DNA from 4 places in the Streptomyces griseus subsp. griseus genome. Region 2 is predicted to be linked to each of the others. Evidence: riboswitches for the same ligand, from Rfam matches in the RefSeq annotation. Region 2 holds a riboswitch; each other region holds the start of a gene.
What was found. A riboswitch is a leader RNA that binds a small molecule or an ion and turns the genes downstream of it on or off. The one in region 2 is predicted to bind cyclic di-AMP.
Positions count from the first base shown of each region.

Region 1: linked by a shared signal. The riboswitch ahead of D6270_RS18115 (M23 family metallopeptidase) and the one ahead of D6270_RS12640 (transglycosylase family protein) in region 2 are both predicted to bind cyclic di-AMP.
Region 3: linked by a shared signal. The riboswitch ahead of D6270_RS03310 (C40 family peptidase) and the one ahead of D6270_RS12640 (transglycosylase family protein) in region 2 are both predicted to bind cyclic di-AMP.
Region 4: linked by a shared signal. The riboswitch ahead of D6270_RS21165 (C40 family peptidase) and the one ahead of D6270_RS12640 (transglycosylase family protein) in region 2 are both predicted to bind cyclic di-AMP.

Region 1 is NZ_CP032543.1:4,044,702-4,046,893, reverse strand. Features, by position in the region: gene D6270_RS18115 (M23 family metallopeptidase) at 1-871, opposite strand, end outside; cyclic di-AMP (ydaO/yuaA leader) riboswitch at 883-1,035, opposite strand; gene D6270_RS18110 (PP2C family protein-serine/threonine phosphatase) at 1,246-2,192, opposite strand, start outside.
Region 2 is NZ_CP032543.1:2,780,283-2,782,474, forward strand. Features, by position in the region: gene D6270_RS12640 (transglycosylase family protein) at 332-1,048, opposite strand; cyclic di-AMP (ydaO/yuaA leader) riboswitch at 1,054-1,251, opposite strand; partial or broken gene D6270_RS33805 (transglycosylase family protein) at 1,542-2,192, opposite strand, start outside.
Region 3 is NZ_CP032543.1:736,995-739,186, reverse strand. Features, by position in the region: partial or broken gene D6270_RS03315 (LysR family transcriptional regulator) at 1-569, opposite strand, end outside; gene D6270_RS03310 (C40 family peptidase) at 790-1,260, opposite strand; cyclic di-AMP (ydaO/yuaA leader) riboswitch at 1,264-1,450, opposite strand; gene D6270_RS03305 (hypothetical protein) at 1,804-2,109, opposite strand; gene D6270_RS03300 (ATP-dependent Clp protease proteolytic subunit) at 2,117-2,192, opposite strand, start outside.
Region 4 is NZ_CP032543.1:4,662,840-4,665,031, reverse strand. Features, by position in the region: partial or broken gene pcrA (DNA helicase PcrA) at 1-552, opposite strand, end outside; cyclic di-AMP (ydaO/yuaA leader) riboswitch at 812-978, shown strand; gene D6270_RS21165 (C40 family peptidase) at 977-2,188, shown strand.

The DNA.
Region 1 (2,192 bases), 1.3 Mb from region 2:
GGTGGGCGTACCAGAGCTCGGTGCCGTCCTCCAGCTGGAGGACGGTGCGGTAGCCGTACGAACCGGACCAGCCGGCCGACGTGATCGTGCCGCTGTGCACGGCCTTGAGCGGCGAACCGGCCGCCCCGGCGAAGTCCAGGCCGGTGTGCTGGCCCGAGGACCACATCGCGCCGGACTGGCCGTAGGTCGAGGTGAGCGTGTACGACGAGGTGGGCAGCGTGTAGCTGGCGCGGAGCTTGGCGAGGCGCTCCTCCTCGGCCTTCTTCGCGGCCGCTTCCTCCGCCGCCTTCTTCTCGGCGGCGATCTTGGCCTTGGCCTTGGCCTCGGCCTGGTCCTGCTGCTTCTTCGCGTCGGCGGCGGCCTTCTCGGCCGCGGCCTTCTCCTCGGCGGCCTCGGCCTCGGCGTCGGCGCTGGCCTGCTGCTGCTCGGCCTGCTGGAGGATGCGGGCGCGCAGTGCCTCACCGGCGTCGGTGGTGCCCTGGTCGGCCTCGGCGGTCGTGATGCCCGCGGTGGTGAGCGGGGCGGCGGTGACCGGGGCGGCCTCGGCCTCGTCGGACATGAAGGCCCCGACGCCGGGAAGGGACTTGGCGTCGGGGAGGTTGTCCGCGATGGAATCGGGGAGGGAGATGGAGACCGGGGGCTTGGACTGGGCGGTGGCCATGCCACCCGCGCCGACAGCCGCTATGACGCCGACCCCGAGGACGGTGGAGCTGCGGGCGAGGCCGCGCTGCTTGGCCACGCGGTGTTTGCCGCGCACGGGGCGGACGGACTCCGCGGTGGGGTTCCACTCCTCCCACGTCCGCTCCGGACCACCGAGGCCATCGGCAGTGAAGGGTGACGGGGCCTCAGGGGCAGGCTGGTTGGACGCCACGTGGGCGCGCTCCTTTCCTTCCTTCTCGCCTACCGGGTTAGCTGACGGGTTCGGAGCAGGAAGGTCTCCTACGGGCCCCTCCGCCTCTCACGAGACACAGGCGTCCGATTCACCCCATGTAGGTGGTTCCCCGGTTCCCTTGCGGGATTCGGCGCTCGCGCACGGCGCCGTCTCTGACGACGGCTGGGACGACCGCGCTGCGTTATCGAACGTTAATAGACGGACGGGCCCGATTCCAAGCTGTTCGTGTTGATCATTAACGACTCCAGCAGGGACTTACCGTCCACAAGCGGCCCGAATCGGACGACTTGACGACCCCTCGCCCACACCTCTTTTTCTGATGGTGTGTCAACTGTTATGCGGAGCGATGCTCTTCAGTTACGCACCGTGTCATCGCCCCGGCCGACGATCTTCACCGTCGTACGCCGCGGCGCCTGCCCCTCCGCCGGCCGGCTGACCGCGAGCAGCGCCATGTCGTCCGTCGACCGGCCCCCGGTGTGCAGCCGTACGTCGTCGGTGAGCGCCGAGAGCAGCTCCTCGGGGCCGGGGAAGATCCGGCCGCGCAGCCGGGCCGCCGGATCGTAGAAGACCCCGCTCGCGTCCCGCGCCTCGGAGAGCCCGTCCGTGAAGGCGAGGAGCGTCGAGCCGCCGGGCAGCTCCCACTCGTCGGACCGGTCCGGCCACACCCCCAGGTCCATCCCCAGCGGCATCGCGGGCACGGACGGCGCGAGGACCTCCAGAGCCCCGTCCGCGTGCAGCAGGATCGGCTCGGGGTGGCCGCGGTTGACCAGGCGCAGCGAGGCCGAACCGGGCGGGATCTCGGCCAGCACGGCGGTGATGAACCCCTCCATGGCGTCCAGCCCGTACCGCCGCGTCCCCTCCCGGGCCAGCGCCCGCTCCAGCCGCTGCGCCACGCCCTCCAGGGACCGCTCCTGCTCGGCGGCCTCCCGGAACGCCCCGATGATCACCGCCACCGCCTCCACGGCGTCCAGCCCCTTGCCACGCACATCCCCGACGACCAGGCGTACGCCGTGCGGGGTGTCCGCCACCGCGAACAGGTCCCCGCCGACGAACTCGTCCGCCTGCGCCGCCTCGTACCGCGCCGCCACCTGGAGCCCACCGATCCGCTCCGCCGGGGTCGGCAGCACGGCCCGCATGGCCGTCTCCGCGATGACCCGCGCCGAGGCCAGCTGCTCGTTGCTGCGGCGCACGACCCCGTTGATGACGAGGGCCAGGGCGGCGGCGGTGAGGACCGTGATCATCTCGATGACCGGGACGACCTGGGTGGACGTCCCGTCGGAGAGCCGCATCGCGATGACGG
Region 2 (2,192 bases):
GGATATGACGCTGGTTGTGCAGGGTCACTGTGGCCTTGCGACACGAGCCTAACCGGCCTGGCCGCGTCAGTCGGCCGACCGCCCGTCTCCTGGGACGAAAAAGGACCCAAGGACCAGCATCACGGGACAAATCTCTAGAAATCTACTGGGTAGTAACAAGCAGTGGCGGCGCGCTGCCGACAAGAAGTGAACGGATCGGCCCGCCCGCCGGCGCCCCTCGCACCGAAAGACCCCGGCCCGACGCGCACGGGGGGAGTAGCGCGCCGGGCCGGGGAGCCGTGCGAGGGAGGGTGCCGCCGGACCCCCTCCCTCCGGGGAGGAGAGACGGCTGTTACTTCAGGTGGAGCTGCTGACCCGGGAAGATCAGGTCGGCGTCCTCGACGATGTCGTCGTTGAGGTTGAAGAGCTTGCTCCAGCCGCCCTTGACACCCTCCTTCTGAGCGATCTTGCTCAGGGTGTCGCCGGACTTCACCTTGTACTCGCCGTCGCCCTTCTTGACCTTCTCACCGGTCGGGGTGGTGACGGTCTTCTTGGAGCTCTCGGCCTTGGGGGCGGCCGGGGCGGTGCGCTGCTCGCTGCGCGTGGTGGGCTGCTCGGCCTTGCGCTCGGGCTGCGCCTGCTGCGGCTTGCTCTGCGACTGGCCGGAGCCGGTGTTCACGCCCGGGTCCACACCGTCGTTGGTGAGGCCGCCGGCGCCGGCGCACGCCCAGGCACCCGGGCCCTGCAGGGCGAGGAGCTTCTCGGCGGTGGCGATCTGCTGGTCCTTGGAGGCCAGGTCGGCGCGGGAGGCGTACTGCGTACCGCCGGCGGCGGCCCAGCTGGACTGCGAGAACTGCAGTCCGCCGTAGTAGCCGTTGCCGGTGTTGATGGACCAGTTGCCGCCGGACTCGCACTGGGCGACGGCGTCCCAGGTCGAGACGGAGGCGGCGGAAGCGTTGGTCGCGCCCATCAGCGGGACGGCGACGGCTGCACCGGTGATGCTCGCGAGGGTGGCGAAACGGACGGTCTTCGAGGGGCGGCGGTGCTTGGCCTTGCTGTTCAGCAGCATGGAACGGATCTCCTCACCGACGCCTACGAGGTGAGCTGTCGGGTTCGGGCTGATGAGTTGCCCGGTCGCGCGACCTTGCGCACGACTTCACCCCAAGCCGTTCCCGTACGTCCCCGGCTTCGAAGGAGCTGTCCTCCGAAGGGGCCGTACGGACCCGGCGGCCTACCTGGGTCCCCCGCTCCTGCCTACGGCGCTTACGCGTCTGTTCCCTTCGACCGACGGCAGGATTCGGCGTGACGGTCGACGGGGCCCGCGGTGCGAGCGGTTCCGACCGTAAACACAGGCAACCCCGACATTCAAAGATGGACATAATGGCCCAATCGGCGCTTACTTGCCCACCCTGATGGACCGTTTCCGCAGGTCGGAGGGGATCTGCGCCGAGCGGGCGGACGCAACACGCCAGTTGAAGCAAAGAGACCCATGTCTCACTTACGCATAAGTGGACATAGGCCTCTGAACTACCCGCGATTTTGGGGTGTTTTCCCGAATTCGATCAGTTGGCGGCAGGCACCTCGGCGCCCTGCTCGGCACCCGCCTGACCGGCCTGGTCCAGCCCCAGATCCAGGCTCTGCCCGGGCAGGATCAGGTCCGGGTCGGAGCCCAGGAGATCCTTGTTGGCCTCGTACAGACCGGTCCAGCCCTGGGGAAGTTTCTGTGCGTCAGCAATCGCCCAGAGGTTGTCCCCGGGCTGCACGGTGTAGCCGCCGTCGGCGACCGCGCCGCCGTCCCGTGCGTCACCCTCGCCCCGCGAGGCGTGCCGGCCGGACTCGCGGGGGCCGTCCCCTGGTCCACCGCGCCGGTCTCCTCGGGGGCCGGGGCGCCCCGGTGCTTGCCGCCGGTGCGGTCGGCGCCCTGGGAGGGCTGCGAGGCGTCGGGGGACTCGACGTTTCCGGTCCCGCCGGTCTTGCCGGTCTCCCCGGCCTTCCCGGTGGAGGGCTTCGCGGAAGGCTTCGCCGAGGGGTCGAGGGCGTCGCCGCCCCCCTTCTCGCCCTTGCCCGCCTTGTCGGAAGTGCCGCTCTCGCCCTTTTCATCCGCTTCGTCCGCCGGGGCGGTCGTCGGGTCCTCGGTGGGGTCGGCGGAGGGCGTGGTACCGGGGTCGACACCGGGGAGGCTGCCGTCCACCGCCAGGCCGGAGATCACCGCG
Region 3 (2,192 bases), 2.0 Mb from region 2:
GGCCGCCACGTCAGGGGGTGCCACGGCTCAGCGGGCCGGTGCCCGACGGCGGTCGCCGGCACCAGCTCCTCGACCAGCGGGGGCTCCACGGTGACGCCCAGGGGCGGCGGGTCCGCCACCGCCGGGCCGCAGGTGTGGGTCAGTGCCAGGTCCGCCTCGCGCGCGGTGGCCGCCGCGACACCGCCCGGCGGCTCGCACTCGGTGACCCCCGGATCGACCTCCGGATTGGGCCCGCCGGAACGCGCTCAGGACCGGCGGAAGCAGATGGACCCCGGCCGTCGTGAACGTCCCCACCCGCAACCTGCCGCCCGACAGCCCGGCCGGCCCGTGCCGCGCTTGGTCCAGCCCGTCCAGCACCCGCCTGGCCCGGCCCGCCGGCAGCTCACCGGCGGCCGTCGGCCACGCCCCGCGATGGTGGCGTACCAGCAGCGTCGCCCGGCCTCGCGCTCCAGCTCGGCCGGCTGCCGGGAGAGCGCGGGCGCGGTGCCGCCCAGGTGGGCGGCGGCCCGCGTGATCGATCCGGTCCCGGAGACCGCCACCAGTGCGGCGAGCCGCGTCGGGTCGTGGATGAGGCGTTCCCTCAGGCAGACCCAGAAGACCGCAAGTACACGCTGAAGGCTCCGCAGGTCCGGGCTGGACCCCGTGGACGCACAGGCGATCGCCTTCGCCGGGGTCGCCCGGCGCTGGTGACCGGGCCCCCTCCTGCGCCGAGGGGCGCCGGGGCCCTTGCGGGCGGGGGCGGCAGCTGCGCCCGTACCGCCCGCAAGGGAAGAGCGTCCGGTCGGTGGGTCAGCGGACCCGTCCGTACCAGACGCTCTTGGACCAGATTTTCGCCTTGCGGACCACGTCCCCGGATTTGGGGGAGTGCCAGATCTTCCCGCCCCCGGCGTAGATGCCCACGTGGTAGACGCTGCGGCCGGAATGGAAGAAGACCAGGTCGCCGGGTTTCCGCTTCGACGAGGAGATCCGGCTGGTCTTGTTGTACTGCTGCTGTGCCGTGCGAGGGAGTTTCTTCCCGGCCTTCTTGAACGAGTAGACAGTCAGCCCCGAGCAGTCGAAACGGCTGGGACCTGTGGCTCCGTACTTGTAAGGAGCGCCCTTCTTCGACGCGGCGATCTTGAGCGCCTTCGTCGAATGGGTGGCGGCCTCGGCATCGTTGACCAGACCTGGTGCCAGCATCGAGGACGTCACGGCCAGGGTGAGTACGGAAGCCGTACCGACCCGGGCGAACAGAGACGGGACATGAACCTGCGCAGACATGCGCAACCCTTCGTCAGCCGCCTGTGAAGGATGACCTGTCGGGTTCGGGCTGGCGAAGTTGCCCGGCCGCTTGACGCGGCTTCACCCCGAGGGCTTCCCGGTCTCCCGGTCGGCCCGTTGTGCTCGGGTCCTCCACTCCTGCCGATCCACTCCTGTCGACCAGTCATCCGGGAAGCGGCAGGACTCGGCGTCCACCCGGACCGCCCCGCCGCGGCGGCGGGGGCTTGTCGTCCCAGGGATCTTGACTCACGAAGTGCCGGATTTCCGAGCTGAAACAGTGATTTGTGAGTCTCCTCACCACTGAACCGTTCGGGTGGACGGGGCGGATTCGCGCCCGCCGACGAGCCCGGCGCACACCCTCGTACCAGCGACGAAAGGGAGCATTTCGAGTACAGCCCGCACGCCGAACGCAAGTTGAGCCGTCGCTCGCGCGGGTGATGGCCTACGCCGAACGAGCGAGGGAAATCGATCGCGGAACCGGGCGTGTCGCACGGCGCGGCGACCGGCCCGCTCCCGTGACGCGCTCCCGGCGCGCGGCGCGGCTCAGTTCGGGTTGGGCGGCACGGCGACCCTGCCCGCCCGCCGCTCGCCGTCCAGCACCCGCAGGGCCCGTACGAGCGTCGCCGCGTGGATCTGCCGCTCGCCGCGCTCGTGCATCAGGGCGAGCGCGTCGCGCAGGGCCGCCGCCCCGGAGGCCAGGGCCTGAGCCGCCCGCAGCGCGCTGTAGGTGTCGCCGCCGTGTGCGGGGTTGATCCGGCCCACCTGGTCCAGGGCCGCCAGATAGCAGTCGATGAACTCGCCCTCGGCGCGGGTCAGAGCGGGCAAAGGCGGGAACTCCGGTGGCTCCATGAGCGGTTCACCTCACGTCGTGCGGCGGCTGGGAGAGCGTGCGGTTCTGCACGACGTGGTCCACCAGCCCGTAGGAGCGGGCG
Region 4 (2,192 bases), 1.9 Mb from region 2:
GGGCCATCAGCCGCTTGGAGTCGGCGGCGTCGTAGATCGAGAACGACGAGGTGAAGCCGAGCTTCTTCGACTCGCGGCGCAGGATGCGGACGCACGCGCTGTGGAAGGTCATGACCCACATCGCGTTGGCGCGCGGCCCACCAGCTGCTCCACGCGCTCCTTCATCTCGCCCGCGGCCTTGTTGGTGAAGGTGATCGCGAGGATCTGCCCCGGGTGCACCCCGCGCTCGGCCAGCAGATGGGCGATGCGGTGGGTCAGCACCCGGGTCTTGCCGGAGCCGGCCCCGGCGACGATGAGCAGCGGGGAGCCGGCGTGCACGACGGCGGCGCGCTGCTCGGTGTTCAGCCCGTCCAGCAGCGCCGCGGCGTCGATCACCGGGCGCGGGTGACCGTCCCGGTAATACCCGTCCCGGGGCGGCGGGGGCGCGTCGAAGACACCCTCGAAGAGACCCTCCGGCACCGCTTCGGGTGCGTGGTCCTCCGGGGGCGGCGGCGGGCCGTCCTCCGTGGACTGGAGGCCGGTCAGGAAACTGTCGTCAAAGAGGCTGCTCATCGCCATCCGAGTCTAGGGGGCCGCACCGACAACGTTCGGCCGAAGGCCACAAGCAGCCATCCGGCCCCGTACGCACGGAGAGCGGACTTTCACGTTCCGTGAAGGAGTGCCCGGTCGGAGGGGGTGCGGGGACCCCGATCCGAAAAGGTCACGAAAATGTATCGGGCATATCGCTCATCCTTCTTCCCAGCGGTGCCACGCGTTGGCTAGCGTGCTGGGTCAGGTGATCCGTTATCTCCCTGAGACGAACCGCGTCTCACGGTCACCTCTGCCGAATCCGTGCCGCCCTCCCGGCGGTTCGGAACCGGGGACCCACACGCACAACCGGGGTGAATCGGTCCGTACCCTCGCATCCGGACCGTAGGACAGCCTTCCGTTCCGTCCGAACCCGACAGCTAACCCGGTAGGCGGTCCACGGAAGGAGATGCCGGTCTTGGCATCGCATCGCAAGCCGCGCACGAAGGTGCGCACCACCCCCGCCGTCGGGTTCACGACGGCCGCGCTGGCCTCTGTGACGCTGCTCTCCACGCAGAGCGCGACCGCCGCCCCCGCCGAGCCGAAGCCGGCCATCGAGGACGTCCAGAAGAAGGTCGACGAGCTCTACCGCCAGGCGGGCAGCGCGACCCAGCAGTACAACCGGGCGAAGGCCGCCTCCACCGCCCAGCGCGCCAAGGTCGACACGCTGCTCTCCGATGTGGCGAAGCGGACCGAGAAGATCAACGAGGCCCGCCGGGAGCTGGGGTCCTACGCGGCCGCGCAGTACCGCACCGGCGGTATCGCGCCCACCGCGACCTTCTTCCTGGCGGACGACCCGCAGGCGTACTTCGACCAGAACCAGGTGATGAGCCGGTCGACGGAGCGGCAGCAGAAGGCCGTCGACGACTTCCGTGCGCAGCAGGCGGCGGCGTCGAAGAAGCGCGCGGAGGCCGTGAAGAGCCTGGAGTCGCTCACCGAGACGCAGACCACCCTGCGCTCCAGCAAGCAGAAGGTGCAGACGAAGCTCACCGAGGCCCGGTCCCTGCTCTCGAAGCTGACCGCCGAGGAGAAGGCGCGGCTGGCGGAGCTGGAGCGCAAGAAGGAGGCCGAGGCCAAGGAGAAGGCGGAGAAGCTGGCCCGCAGGCAGGCCGCCGAGGCCAAGGAGCGCGAGGCGGCGGAGAAGAGGGCCCGCGAGGAGGCCGCCAAGGAGTCGGGCGGGGACAGCGGTTCCGGTTCCGGCAGCGGTACGGGTACGGGTACGAGCCCGGGGTCCGGTACGGGTACGGGGACCGGGGCGGGCGGCAGCTACGCCACGAAGGCCGAGAAGGTGCTGGCCTTCGCCCGCGCCCAGATCGGCAAGCCGTACGTGTGGGGGGCCTCGGGCCCGTCCTCGTACGACTGCTCCGGGCTGACCCAGGCGGCCTGGCGGGAGGCGGGGGTGACGCTGCCCCGGACCACCTGGGACCAGGTGAAGGTGGGCACGCGGGTCGCCACGTCGGACCTCCAGCCCGGGGACCTGGTCTTCTTCTACGACGACATCAGCCACGTCGGCATCTACAAGGGCGACGGGATGATGATCCACGCCCCGAAGCCGGGGGCGAACGTCCGCGAGGAGTCGATCTACTACATGCCGATCTACGGCAGCGTGCGCCCGGCGTAGTGCC